3 regions of the Dendrosporobacter sp. 1207_IL3150 genome follow, and region 2 is predicted to be linked to each of the others. Evidence: riboswitches for the same ligand, from Rfam matches in the RefSeq annotation. Region 2 holds a riboswitch; each other region holds the start of a gene.
What was found. Region 2 has a riboswitch for lysine ahead of dapB (4-hydroxy-tetrahydrodipicolinate reductase). Riboswitches for the same ligand answer to the same signal wherever they lie in the genome.
Positions count from the first base shown of each region.

Region 1: another riboswitch for lysine. It lies ahead of lysA (diaminopimelate decarboxylase); the one in region 2 lies ahead of dapB (4-hydroxy-tetrahydrodipicolinate reductase).
Region 3: another riboswitch for lysine. It lies ahead of V6C17_RS09335 (amino acid permease); the one in region 2 lies ahead of dapB (4-hydroxy-tetrahydrodipicolinate reductase).

Region 1 covers NZ_JBAIYU010000010.1:161,359-166,318, reverse strand. The annotation lists gene gmd (GDP-mannose 4,6-dehydratase) at 1-567, shown strand, start outside; gene V6C17_RS04255 (hypothetical protein) at 608-1,372, shown strand; lysine riboswitch at 1,542-1,716, shown strand; gene lysA (diaminopimelate decarboxylase) at 1,817-3,103, shown strand; gene V6C17_RS04245 (RNA polymerase sigma factor) at 3,355-3,912, shown strand; gene V6C17_RS04240 (hypothetical protein) at 3,928-4,884, shown strand.
Region 2 covers NZ_JBAIYU010000011.1:19,337-24,296, reverse strand. The annotation lists gene V6C17_RS07770 (M16 family metallopeptidase) at 1-101, shown strand, start outside; gene dut (dUTP diphosphatase) at 119-574, shown strand; gene V6C17_RS07760 (hypothetical protein) at 672-974, shown strand; gene V6C17_RS07755 (YlmC/YmxH family sporulation protein) at 983-1,273, shown strand; gene V6C17_RS07750 (general stress protein) at 1,340-1,960, shown strand; lysine riboswitch at 2,213-2,386, shown strand; gene dapB (4-hydroxy-tetrahydrodipicolinate reductase) at 2,532-3,326, shown strand; gene V6C17_RS07740 (aspartate-semialdehyde dehydrogenase) at 3,351-4,388, shown strand; gene dapG (aspartate kinase) at 4,392-4,960, shown strand, end outside.
Region 3 covers NZ_JBAIYU010000017.1:60,589-65,548, forward strand. The annotation lists gene V6C17_RS09325 (VOC family protein) at 14-475, shown strand; gene V6C17_RS09330 (metal-dependent hydrolase) at 554-1,498, opposite strand; gene V6C17_RS09335 (amino acid permease) at 1,653-3,071, opposite strand; lysine riboswitch at 3,164-3,340, opposite strand; gene V6C17_RS09340 (sensor histidine kinase) at 3,488-4,618, shown strand; gene V6C17_RS09345 ((Fe-S)-binding protein) at 4,680-4,960, opposite strand, start outside.

The DNA.
Region 1 (4,960 bases), on a different contig from region 2:
GAACCAATTCAATCCGAGACGACACCCTTTTATCCACGAAGTCCTTATGGTGTATCAAAGTTATTTGGGCATTGGATGACAGTAAACTACCGTGAAAGCTTTGATATGTTTGCCTGCAGCGGAATTCTTTTTAATCACGAGTCACCGATTCGAGGTATTGAGTTTGTCACAAGAAAAGTAACTGACGCTGTAGCTAAAATTAAGCTGGGAAAACAGAAGGAATTGCGACTAGGTAATATTGATGCAAAACGTGATTGGGGGTTTGCAGGAGATTATGTTGAGGCCATGTGGCTGATGCTTCAGCAGAATATACCAGATGATTATGTTGTTGCGACTGGAAGAACAACAACCGTCAGGGATATGTGTAAAATTGCATTCGAATATGTAGGCCTTAATTATGAAGATTACGTTGTTATTGATCCGGCATTCTATCGTCCGTCCGAGGTTGATATCTTGCTTGGCAACCCGGCAAAAGTTAAACAGATCCTTGGCTGGGAAGCGAGAACAACCCTTAAGGAATTAATAGAAATGATGGTAGATGCTGATATTGTCCGCTCTAAAGAATGAAGTCAAAGCTTAAACTTTAAATAAGGAGTGTTTTTTATAAATGGAATCAAATGATTTTGTTACAATTGCTATTCTGGCAAAAGATAAGGGACACGTTTTACCTTTTTATCTAAAGCAAATAGAAAATCAGACATATCCTGCTTCTAAGATTAAGCTGTATATAAGGACAAACAATAACCGCGATAATTCAGCTAATGTATTAGAAGAGTGGATTGAAAAAGTAAAGGATAGATATTCAGAAATTTACTATGACCCCAGCGATGTGGCAGAACCTGTACAGCAATATAATCCTCATGACTGGAATGCGTTAAAATTGAATGTATTAATAAAGATACGCCAGGAATCAATCGAATGGGCGAGAGCCAGGGGAACTCATTACTTTGTTGTAGACTGTGATAATTTTATAGCTGAAGATACACTTGAAGTGCTTCTAAAAACTGGAATGCCAGTTATTGGACCTTATCTTCGAAACGGTGATAACCCCTTGAGCAATTATTCTAATTATCATTTTGTTACAGACAGCAATGGTTACTTTAAACCATCTAATTTATATTTTGAAATATTACAGCAAAAAATAAAAGGCTTGATTGAGGTTGAAGTAATCCACTGTACTTATTTGGTGCGCAAAGAAGTTCTTAATTATGCTAGTTATATCGATAATAGCGGTCGGTATGATTATGTAATATTTAGTCATAACTTGCGTAAGGCGGGTATACCACAGTATATTGATAATCGACGATGTTATGGAAAATTAACTTTTTGTGATACTGAGGAAGATTTTAAAGCTAAGAATATAATGGTATAAGAATACGTTTTTAACGAATAAGAGAGCATTTGAGATATGGGCGGAGCTTTTAATAATTGGATGAACTAAAGTACTATTTCATCAAGTTGAGAATGATTATAAATTACTGGCATTTATGGCATTGACATTCTACGCCAAATGATTTAAAATTTAATCCAATATTATATGGTCTTAAGATAGAGGTGCGGCATAATAAGAGTATGTACCTAGAGCTGCCAGCAATGATGGGTACAGGAAGGATTAGCCGCCGAAGTAATGGTTTTTTGGCTGAAAACCATGCTGGTTCTGTGTTGAACAAATCCAGAACTGTCATACGCGAAAGTGTATGGAGCGCTGTCTTGCACTGCTAGAATAATTATGTTCTTTATTAGCGGTTTGCGAGACGGTTCGCAAACCGCTTTAATATTCGTAAAATAAAAAATCTTATTTACCGGAGGCAATCAAATGGCTAAAAAGTTACCTTTTACAAAATCACAATTAGAAGAAATTATCCAACAGTATCCTACCCCTTTTCATATTTATGATGAAGAAGCAATACGTAAAAATGCCCGCCAACTGATTGCAGCTTTTTCATGGGCGCCTCAGTTTAAAGAGTACTTTGCCGTCAAAGCTACTCCAAATCCAACAATTTTAAAAATTCTGCGAGAAGAAGGAATAGGCGCAGACTGCAGTTCCTTACCTGAGCTTATGCTTGCTGAAATGGCTGGCATAACTGGTGAAAACATAATGTTTTCTTCTAATAATACCCCAGCAGATGAGTTCCAAGCCGCGCGTAAAATGGGAGCTATTATCAATCTTGACGATATAAGTCATATCGATTATCTAGAAAAGCATACAGGTATTCCAGAAACAATATCTTTCCGCTACAACCCTGGTCCGTTAATGAAAAATGGTAATACCATTATTGGCTATCCAGAAGAAGCGAAATATGGTTTGACTAAAGAGCAAATCTTTGAAGCATACCGTATTATGAAAGAGAAGGGTGTTAAACACTTTGGTATTCATACAATGGTAATATCAAATGAACTAAACCCTGACTGTTTTATCGGAACTGCAAATATGATGTTTGATCTTATCGTAGAAATTAAGCAAAAAGTTGGCGTCGCCATCGAATTTGTTAATTTTGGCGGCGGTATCGGTATTCCTTACAAGCCAGAGCAGCAAGCAGTTGATCTACAATATGTCGGACAAGGCATTAAGAAAGCCTATGAAGAAAAAATCACCGCTAACGGTCTGCATCCATTACGAATAGCGATGGAGTGCGGACGGATGATTACCGGGCCTTATGGTTATCTTGTTGCAACTGTTCTTCACAAAAAACAAATTCACAAAAACTATGTTGGACTTGATGCTTGTATGACTAACCTAATGCGTCCTGCATTATATGGTTCATATCACCATATTACTGTAGTTGGCAAAGAAGATCTTCCATTAGACCATGTCTATGATGTCACTGGCTCTTTGTGCGAAAATAACGATAAATTTGCTATTGATCGTGAGCTTCCGGTTATGGACATTGGTGATACTGTTGTTATTCATGACACAGGTGCACATGGTTTCGCAATGGGCTTTAACTATAACGGCAAACTTCGCTCAGCTGAGTTGCTGCTAAAACCTAACGGAAAAGTGGATTTAATTCGCAGGGCTGAAACAATAGCAGACTATTTTGCAACTCTTGATGTTCCTGCTTGCGGCTTAAGTAAAGCAGCAGCAACTAAATCACAAAACTAGACCTAAAAAAGCGAAAGCACTATTTATCTAGCGGATAGATGAATAGTGCTTTTTTTATATGTTACGATGCGTAAAGCATAATACTAAATGTACATTGAGAACATGCTAAGGTAATATATTATTAGGATGAAGCGTTACTTTTTAAGAATTTAAACGTTATTTATAAAGTGAGACTTGAGCAGGTGAACTTTTTATTACACCTGAATTTTAGTATGATAAGGCAGTCTAGAAGGGAGGTAGTGATTTCTTAAGTGAAGGATGAGAATTTACTTATAACAAAAGCACAAACGGGAGATCGCGAGGCCTTAAATACCTTAATATCGTACTATTGGCAGCCTATCTACAGGCTTGTATACTCTAAACTTGGCAATGAAGATGACGCTAAGGAAATAACCCAAGATACATTTATGAAGGCATTCAGATCTTTACCACGTTACGAAATATTGAACATACCTTTTAAACATTATTTAGTTAAAATAGCTGTGAATTTAGTAAATGATTTTTGGCGTAAAACTGGCCGCTCGCCCCAGTTATTGGATATAACAGAGTATAGCGAAGCAATAATGGACAAGGCAGAAAAACCGGAAGAATATACAATTCGGCTTGAAGGTGAAAAGCAAATATTTAATTTGGTTGATAGTCTGCCTGACGAGCAGCGCCAAACGATACAATTAAGAGTCATTTCAGGATTGTCAATCCGTGATGCAGCTATAAAGATGAATAAAACTGAATCCGCTATCAAAATGCTTCAGCAGCGCGCATTAAAGAATTTGCGAAATATGTGCTTGAATATCGGAATAGTTAAATGAGGAGGTGGACTGAGTATGAATAAAGAAAACATGAAAATTGAAGAACTGTCAAATTGTCTAGATGACTTAAATCAAGGGAAACATCCTAACATCAAATCAGCTGATGTAAAAGAACTGATTGATGTGGCGGCAGTTGTTAAGAAGTCATATACCGACGAAGACGTACCAACTAAACTTATCGGAGAAATGGCGGACAAGCTAGCATTTGAATTAGGAGGTCGTAAGCCAAAAAGAAAAAAACATTGGCTCTATGGCAGCTTTGCTGCGGCAGTTGCCGCCGGATTTGTAGTTGCATTCGTTCACGTTTTACCACCTCAGCCTGCTGACGATATATCACCGCAAATATCCATTGCAGACGAGTCAAAAGTATCCGATCAGCCTTCGCAAGAATATGCAAAAACTATTGATTCGTCGTCAAGTAAGTCTCAGTCTGAGGTCGTGGAAAATAAAGTTAGTAAGACTCCTCAATTAATTGAAAAAGCTGTGATTTCAGAGCCGATAGTTGAAGATAGGACTAATTATGTAGCTATGCGAAAGCAACAAGACTCAAGTGAAACAGAAAATGAAAATATTCTAATGGCCAGAATAGCAAGTGATTTACCGCTAGAAACAAAGTCCGAAGATGCTGAAAACAAGTCAATTATTATGATGGTAATCCCAAATCAAGAAGCGTACTCAGTAACAATAGATAAAAATAACGGGATTATTCGCCAGTTATACAACCAGGGCACAAAAGACGAAATTATTATTACTCAGACAACCCGCGAATTGGATCAGGATATGAAAAAAACTAAAGAACAAGCGACGATAGAAAAATCGGTATCAGATATTGTTGTTTTGAACGATCCTGATAGGAAGGCTATTATAGTCAAACGTGAGAAGTATGTTCTCAAGATAGAGGGGGTAAGGCCAATAGAGGAGCTTCAGCAAATTGCTGGCTCTCTAATAGAAAAAAAGGTTGAAAATAAATAAAAAACGTAATACAAGCCGTTACCTTTTGAGGTTGTATTACGTTTTACCTAATAGATGCAACAAAACAAATAAATTA
Region 2 (4,960 bases):
GAGACATAAATACGATAATTCACACGTATTTAAACCCACACTCTATAAGCCTTACAACTTTAGGACCATTAGGTAAAATAAGTGCAGTACCAAAATTTTGATATAATAGGAGAAATCAATGAAAATCCGAGGCTTTGAAATTGTTAATTGTTATATAAGCAACGGCATTACTCTTCCGGAGCGCAAAACATCTTTAAGCGCTGGTTATGATATTGCGGCCTCTGAGGACGTTGTAATTATGCCACACCAAGTAACTATTATTCCCACAGGATTAAAAGCATATATGGGCAACGATGAATATCTCGGATTACATATTCGATCCAGTTTCGCCGTAAAAAATAAAGTTACTTTAATCAATAGTCAGGGAATCATTGATGCTGATTATTATAATAACCCTGAGAACGAAGGTCATATTATGATAGCCGTATATAGTCATTCCTCAGAGGATGTCCTTGTTACTAAAGGTACAAGAGTTGCTCAAGGAATATTTTGTAAATATCTTCTGATTGATAATGATAATTTTAGACTTGCTGAAACTCGCTCAGGCGGTTTTGGAAGTACAGGCGAAAAATAGTTTAGATAAGGCAGTTTATCAACTGCCTTATCTTTTTTTGAGGACATAATTTTATTAAGTTCAGAATAAGATTTACAAAAGATTTGTGGGGGATGTTATGAATAGTTGGATAACATTACTCTTACTATTTTTAGGAATCGTTTGTTCAATAATATTTCGCATTTACCGATATCGGCAGATTATCGACGGCGAAAGTAAATCTTCACCGCTTTCTTTAGCTATTCAGGAAATAGTTGCAGTTTCGGGTGGTGTGTACTTGTCTCTTGTCATGTTAACATCATTCTTAAAATTAGATATTCCTGAGCGAGTATCGTTACACACAATATCTATTGATCCTTTAGCATTCACGGCTATATGTTTAGCTATGATTCAACCACTTTTTTATAAATTTATAAAGTAGGTGATATAATGCGTTTGAGTGAACTCGCGGGAAAAGAAGTAATTAATATTGGTGATGGAGGAAGGCTCGGAGTAATTGAAGAATGTGAACTTTCTTTCGAGATTAAGTCAGGACAGATCCATTCACTTATTCTGCCTAATCGGTCGAACTTTCTAAGGTTTTTCAATGAAAGTAAAGCATCGACAATTCCGTGGCAGTCAATTAAAAGAATAGGCGACGAAGTAATTATTGTTGATTTGAATAATGCTTTTGATAGAATGTATTCCAATATTCGTGAGCGGCACGAAAACACATATTAGATTTAAATCAGGTTAAACTAACATTAACTGCAGTAAAGCATTTAATGTTAGGAGGATTTATGTAAAATGAATAACCAATTAAATAACCAGTCCCAAAATAATTCTTCAACCGATGTTGTAAACAGTTATACTAATTCACAATCACAGCAAAATTCAAATTCGAGCAGTCAAGCAGGTAAGAGCTCTTCGCAAAACACAAATACTCAGAAGCAAAAAACCGTTATTGGGGTATTTGATTCACAAGTAGATGCGGAAACTGCGGTTAGCACACTGCGTACCCAAGGTTTTACAAACGAAGAAATAAATATCGTATCTAAATCAAACAGACAATCAAATTCAACTGACAAAGTCAGCTATGATGATGATATTACAGATGGAGCTTTGACTGGCGGAACACTTGGCGGTATCGGTGGATTATTAATTGGAGCAGGAGCTATGGTGGTTCCTGGCATAGGCCCTTTGCTCGCTGCTGGACCTATAAGTGCAGCAATTGGCGGAGCTCTAGCTGGTGGTTTAGCTGGTGGTTTAATAGATTGGGGAATTCCATCAGAAGCAAGTCAACGTTATGTTCGCCAAGTGGAACAAAACAAAATTTTAGCTATTGTACGTACTAGTGAGCAAAAAGTTGATGAAGCTGCTAAAATCTTCAGACGATATGGGGCAGATAACGTAGAAAGTCATCAGTAAGAAAACAAGGCTTGTGCCAAGCTTTGCGTAGGAATAAGTCGATAATCCCCCCTTATGAATGTAAGAAAGTTTATACTTTTTATCGTATAAAATCAAACCGGGAATTATCCCGGTTTTTATATTATCTAAGTTGAAATAAACAAACAAATCACTTTTTTTCAATAAAATGTGATTTTGGAAAGTTTTTAAAAAAAGTTGACACTAGTGGAACCTATATTATACAATGTACATAAATTAAATAGAATCCTGCACAGCAAGAGTAGAGGTGCGGGCAACAATAGTACTTTCAGGGAGCGTGGTACCAATGATCTGAAAGAAAAGGGTTGACCGCCGAAGTATCGAAGATTACCAATTGTTCGATACTGGTCTTACATCGAATAGGTGTTAGACTGTCACCATAAAATATGGTGGAGTGCTATCTCATCTGGAAATAGAAAACCTTAGCGTTTTCTTATCCTTTTTACGCTGCCCACATATGGTAGCCGGTGAGATAGTTCTCACCGGCTGTTTTTATAGTTTTTTATGTTAAATACGCCTAAGGTGTATTGTAGTAATTCGGAGGTGGAACCCAGTGATAAGAGTTATAGTTTGCGGTGCTTACGGTAAAATGGGTCTTGAAGTATTAAAAGCAGTACATAGGGATGAACATCTTAGCATTGTTGGGGCAGTCGATGTTAAATCAGACTTTTCCGATGTTGGAGAATTAATTGGATTTGGCAAAAACGGTGTTACTATCGGAAATGATCTTGAAACTGTAATTAATGAAACTAAACCTCAAGTAATGGTTGACTTTACTAACCCGGAGTCGGTTATGAAAAACATTCGAACTGCAATAAAAAACGGTGTCAGCCCAGTAGTTGGAACAACCGGTTTGTCTGAAGACGACTTTAAGGAAGTTAATGAACTGTGTAAAAAGCATAAAGTTAATGCTTTAATTTCACCTAACTTCTCAATTGGTGCAATTTTGATGATGAGATTATCGTGCGAAGCTGCTAAGTACCTACCTCATGTAGAAATCATTGAACTACATCATGATCAAAAACTTGATGCTCCTTCTGGAACAGCAATACGTACTGCAGAGTTGATTGCTGAAACTAGAGGTTATTTAAAACAAGGGCATCCTGCAGAATTTGAGAAGTATAAAGGTTCACGCGGCGGTGAATTTGAAGGAATACGTTTACACAGTGTTAGATTGCCAGGATATGTAGCTCATCAGGAAGTAATTTTTGGCGGTCTTGGCCAGTCGTTAATTATAAGACATGATTCTATCTCGCGAGAGTCATTTATGCCTGGAGTTGTATTAGCTTGCAAAAAGGTCTTAACCTTAGACGGGTTGGTTGTTGGACTAGAACATATACTAGATTAGTTGTTAACTGAAGGAGCGATGACCATGAAAAAATATAATGTTGCAATTTTAGGAGCTACTGGTGCAGTTGGTCAGGAATTTTTAGAGCTGATTGCCGAGCGACACTTTCCTTTTAATGAACTGAAGTTACTTGCTTCAAAGCGTTCCGCAGGTAAAGTAATTAACTTCATGGGTAAAGATTATGTAGTAGAAGAAGCTACAGACGATTCTTTTAAAGATGTGCATATTGCATTATTTGCTGGCGGAGCAGCTAGCAAAACCTTCGCTCCAGCTGCAGTGAAGCACGGTGCAGTTGTTATTGATAATTCCAGTGCATTTAGAATGGATCCAAATGTTCCGCTGATTGTTCCAGAGGTAAATCCTGGTGCTATTCAAAACCATAAAGGGATTATTGCTAACCCAAATTGTTCTACTATTATTATGACTATGGCATTAAAACCACTTCATGATGTAGCAAAAATTAAAAGAATTGTTGTTTCTACTTACCAAGCTGTATCGGGAGCCGGTAAAGAGGCAATTGAGGAACTCGATAACCAAGTTAAAGCTATAGTTGAAAATCGCCCTGCTGAAGCTAATATTCTACCAAGTGCTAGCTTACCAAAACATTATCAAATAGCTTTTAACCTACTTCCGCAGATCGATGTGTTTGTAGACGATGGTTATACTAAAGAAGAAATGAAAATGGTTAATGAAACGCATAAAATACTAAATGACTACAATATTGGCATTACTGCAACAACAATTAGAGTCCCAGTATATCGCAGCCACGCAGAATCTATAAATATAGAACTAGAGAGTGCATTGTCAGCAGATGATGCTCGAAAAGCCCTTGCGGCATTCCCTGGGGTAATCGTTCAAGATAATCCTGCCGAAATGCTATATCCAATGCCGCTTTTCACTTCAAACAAAGATGAAGTTTTTGTTGGACGCATTAGAGAAGATAAAAGTGTCCAGCACGGTCTTAACCTATGGGTGGTTGGCGATCAAATTCGCAAAGGTGCTGCATTAAATGCACTCCAAATTGCCGAATATATGATCAACCATAAATTACTTGAGGTGTAGATAATGCGTATAATAGTACAGAAGTTTGGTGGTACTTCGGTAGCATCACCCGAAGTTAGACAGCTGGTTGTTAAAAAAATAAATAGAGCAAAAGAGCAGGGTTATGCTCCTGTCGTCGTAGTTTCTGCAATGGGGCGTAAAGGCGAAAGCTATGCTACTGATACACTAATTGAAGTCGCGCGGACAGCAAATAAGAATATTGCGGCACGCGAACTTGACCAAATTATGTACTGCGGCGAAATGATTTCCGCAGTTGTTATGGCCGGTACTTTACAAGCCAATGGACTTGATGCTGTTATGCTTACAGGCGGCCAAGCTGGAATTATGACTGACACTAATTTTAATAATGCTCGAATTATGAAAATCGACTCTGCGCATATTATCCGTCTGCTAAAGCAAGGGAAAACCCCTGTTGTTTGCGGTTTTCAGGGAATGAGTGCGGAGGGAGAGCTAACAACACTAGGGCGCGGCGGCAGCGACACGACTGCCTCCGCATTAGGTGGTGCATTAAATGCGGAGTTAATTGAGATTTATACAGACGTAGATGGTATTATGACAGCAGACCCAAGAAT
Region 3 (4,960 bases), on a different contig from region 2:
ATATAATTTTAAGATGGCAAAGTTTTTCGGTAATAACAAAAGAACTCGTGATAGTACCAAAATCGAAAATATCAAAGGAGCAAAAAATATTATGAAAATCATTGTTACCAGTATCTTCGTTCAAGATCAAGACAAGGCACTGGAGTTTTATACAGAAACACTAGGCTTTGTAAAAAAGCATGACGTTCCTGTCGGAGAATTTAGGTGGATAGCGCTTGTTTCTCCCCTCGCGCAAGACGGTACCGAGCTTTTGCTCGAACCCGATGCCCATCCTGCCGCTAAAGAGTATCAAAAGAAGATATTTGACGATGGCATACCAGCAACAATGTTTGGCGTTTCAGATATTAACAAAGAGTATAAACGATTATCGGAAAACGGCGTGAAGTTTACTTTGGAGCCGACCAAAATGGGCGAAGTTACAATTGCTGTCTTCGACGATACATGCGGCAATCTTATTCAGATTGTGCAGCAGTAACTTCATAACGGAGTATTCTTTGGATAAATCAACAATACTTAGAGCCTTAAAATAAAAGAACCAGTCAATTTGACTGGTTTAAGACGGTACTTTGATTTTGCGGCCATAGGATAATAGGTATGCGTCTATTGGAACTAAGTTTTTATCGAATACAACTGTTGCACTATGGCGAAACTGCTTGTTAATTAAGTATCGTAAATCATAAATATTCACTCTAAATATATTATCGTGTTGTGTTTCTTCGATATAGATTAGTGGGGAAAAACTATTAAAAAAGTCCCCCACAGTCGTCTTTTGTGCATAGAGAGCAGCGTTTGAGTTGTTCTGATTTTTAGGTAAGCACAGTTTTTGTTCAAGCTTTGGATGAAGAGCACCGATCTGACCAATTATAAAACTATCAGAGGTTTCTATTACAAAGTCCCAGAACAGCAGTCTTTTTAATGAGGGCATGACTTCTACCCGGAAAATAGCCTGATTTGCATATTCATAACGCAGCCATCTTGCAGCTCTTGTGCGCAAATAAATACGCACTAATATATATATTGTTATAAATAGAAAGGTTATAAGAGAATGTTCTTTTGGTGTGAGTTTAGGTAAAAATAATGCCAGCATAGCTATAATTAAAATTGGATCAAATACGTTTAATAACTTGCAGCTTTTGCGTTCGCGGCGAATAGGCCACAATACGGAAGTACCATGGGTATTGAAGTAATCGATAATAATATGCGATAAGCCGCCAGCAAAAGCCCAGAATAATAACTCGACAATATTAGCTTGTGGATAAAATAAGTGAATTCCTCCAGTGAGTAATATTGACAATAAGACGACACCAGGCAGTGAGTGTGAAAACGCCCGGTGTTGTCTAATATAAGCGAAACTACCACGCAATTGGGCAATAATATCAAAGTCAGGAGCCTGGGCGCCTAAGACAGCAGCGATATAGATAGGATTATCTATTGCAGGTTGGTGGCCAGACAGCCCAGCCACGGCAATCCCTATTAAAGCATGTGATAAGGTATCCATTTTCCACCTCCGTTTCCAAAGCCCTAAAAAAAGTTTACATAAGATTATAACATGGGGGAGGGGGAGTTGGTCTATGGTAAGTTCAGGTATAAAATTTTGTAAAAAACAAGCCGTACTAGACTCTGCAATAGTCTAGTACGGCCTTGTTTTATCATTAGTGATTAATCTGATTAGATGGTGCTGTATTTAATTTAGTCTTTAGGAAGAGCACGTAGTAAAGGTATATTGCTGCAAGTACCGGTATACCGGTATAAATAACTATTCGCTGTGCTTCGTCAAAGTAAAGACTAACGATAACACCTAAATTTAAAACTATTGCTAATAATGGTACAAAAGGATAAAGCGGAGTTTTAAAACTTAAATCTTGTATTTTTCCACCAAGGCGTCTAAATTCTTTTCTAAAGTTAATTTGGCACCAAGCTATTATAATCCATATAAGGCACCCAGTTAGGCCTGTACTAGACATAAGCCAGAGGTAAACTGTGCTGGCCGCAAAACTTTGTGTTAGTAGAGAAAGACACGCTAGAACAAGCGTAATAATAACACCATTAAAAGGTACACCATTTGAATTAAGTTTACTCAGCCAAGACGGTGCTAAGCCTTCTTTTGACATAGACCATAACAGACGAGAACAAGCATACAAAGCAGAATTACCAGCCGATAGAGCTGATGTCAATACTACGAAACTCATTATGTCTTTTGCAATAGGTATTCCGATGCGCCCGAAAACCTGTGCGAATGGACTTTCTAATACACCAGCTTCCTGCCAGGGAATAGTACCAGCAAGAATGGATATAGCTAAGACATAAAATATAATGATTCTTGCTGTAATCCCTCTGATGACCCTTGGTACGTTTTTACCGGGGTTTTCGCATTCTCCAGCGGCAATACCTACAAGTTCGGCTCCTTGAAATGAATATACCACTGCAATCATTGTTAAAAATACAGCACTAAAGCCGTTAGGAAAAATATCTCCACCAATATTAAAGTTCGAAAATCCAATCGAACCTTCATGCCCAGTAAATCCAAACATCAATCCCGCACCAGCAATAATGAAACCAACTATTGCGGCTACTTTTATACCAGCGAACCAGAATTCAGCCTCGCCATAAGTTTTTACCGAAACTAGGTTTAATAAAGCTAATGCAACAGCAAAGATGGCACACCATATCCATATTTCAACCTGCGGAAACCAGCTATGCATTATTATTCCGGCAGCAGTAAAATCTGCAGCTATGCAAATAGCCCAATTTATCCAATAAAGCCACCCTGTTGTAAATCCTGCACCAGGTGAGATAAAACGGGATGCATAGCTCTGAAATGAGCCAGAAACAGGCATAGCAACTGTTAGTTCAGCAAGGCATAGTAAGACCATGTACATAATTATGCCGCCGACTAAGTATGCAAGGATTGCACCAAGAGGACCTGCTTGGTTAATTGTTTGACCAGACCCTAAAAAAAGCCCTGTGCCGATTGTTCCGCCTACCGAAATCATCATGAGATGGCGTGATTTCATATCACGCTTAAGGCCTTTTTTTTCGGGGCAAAGTGTAGTTGTGTCAATAGAGCTCAAAAACTAATCTCCTCCAAATAATCTAAAATTAGAAAAACAAAAAGCCGTGAGCTATCTCACGGCTGATGATTGTAATAATACAAAATCTGCCCCTGTGAGATAGCACTTCATCTGAAACTGGCATTTTCAGACGACAGTTTAGCACTTATTTAGTACTAAACCAGCAAAGTTTATTGCGTAACTTTACTTCGGCAAATATCCCTTTCTGTACAAATCACAGCTTGCGGCTCATTGTACATACTAATAATATTTGCACCTCTATGCATCACGATTATTCCAAACCTTATTTTATAATAGACATTGTTTAGTGTCAATGGATAATTCCAATAATGTTTATTGCATAAAGACAATCAATTGACTAAAAAACCTAAACAAGCTAAGATTAAAATAACACTAAATGTAACGGTGGTGAAAAAATGCCTAAAGAGGAGTTTCAAAGTCTCGATCCTAAATTCGCACAATCACTAGTTGATATAGTTGCTAGTGAATTAAAGAAAAATGTGAATATAACTAACGATAAAGGTGTAATTATAGCTTCATTTAGTAAAGAAAGAATAGGACAGGTTCACGAAGCTGCAGCTCAGAGACTTACTTCGGGAAATATTCAAGAGTTTTCAGTAAGTGCTGAAGATGAAGTGCGACTACGTGGAGTTCGGCGTGGAGTAAATGTGCCAATAATTTTTGCGGATCGTTGCGTTGGTGTTATAGGTGTAACAGGTGATCCAGAAACCGCGGCGCCTTATGCTAGATTAGCGGCACGTTTTGTTGAAGCGGCTCTTCAATCAAATGCAAATCGTGAAAAGCTAATGATAGCTCTAAAAGAAAAGCGTGAACTTCAGACAATCTATGTAAATAAAATTATTAGTATTCAAGAAGAGGAACGGAAAAAGATTTCTCGTGAACTTCATGATGAGACAAGCCAATCTCTTACTTCAATAATTGTAGGTCTTAGGGTTCTTGCTGAGCGGGCTCATAATGAGGCAGATCATGAGCAAATAATGCAGATGAGAGATCTAGTCGCTCGTACGCTCGAAGCAGTACATCACTTAGCAGTAGAGCTGAGACCCCTATTATTAGACGACTTGGGCTTAGTGGTAGCTTCACAAAAATATGTAGAGAAGTACTCACAGCAATACAATATCCCGGTTGATATTGATTTTGTAAACTTATCAAGAGAGTTGCGGTTCACCCCAGAGGTTGAAATCACAATGTACCGAATACTGCAAGAAGCATTAACTAACATTGCTAAACATGCTAATGCTAGTAATGTTCAGGTTGTATTACGTCGGCACAGGCAAAAACTTACTCTTATAGTTGTAGACAATGGTATAGGTTTTGATTCTGATTTATCGTCAAAGTATGGTAATGATAGTAGGTTAGGTATATTTGGAATGAAGGAGAGAGTCGAACTTTTTGATGGCTATTTTGCAATTTGCTCTAAAGCTAAAGAAGGCACAAGTGTAGTAGCTGAGATACCATTAATAGCTAAAAAGAGTAAGAAGCGCAGCCTAAGTAATTCTAAACACGTTTCATTATTTAACAATTAATATGCTTGTCTACATAATAAATAAAAAATTACTCCCCGCCTTGAAGGCGGGGAGTAATTTTTTATTTGCGTTTACCAGCTTGATATGCTTTATCAAGAAGCTGAACTGTGTGAACAACATCTTGGTTCATGTTGTTTTGCAGAATACCATCTTGGATATGCATACGGCAAGTACCGCAGCTTGTTGCAACAATATCAGCTTTAGTGTTGGCGATATTAGCAACTTTTTTGTCGTTGATTTGGCGAGATAATTCATAGTTTGCTAAGCTGAAAGAACCGCCTGATCCGCAGCAGCGATCACAGTCTTTCATTTCAACAAAATTCAAGCCAGGAATAGCTTTTA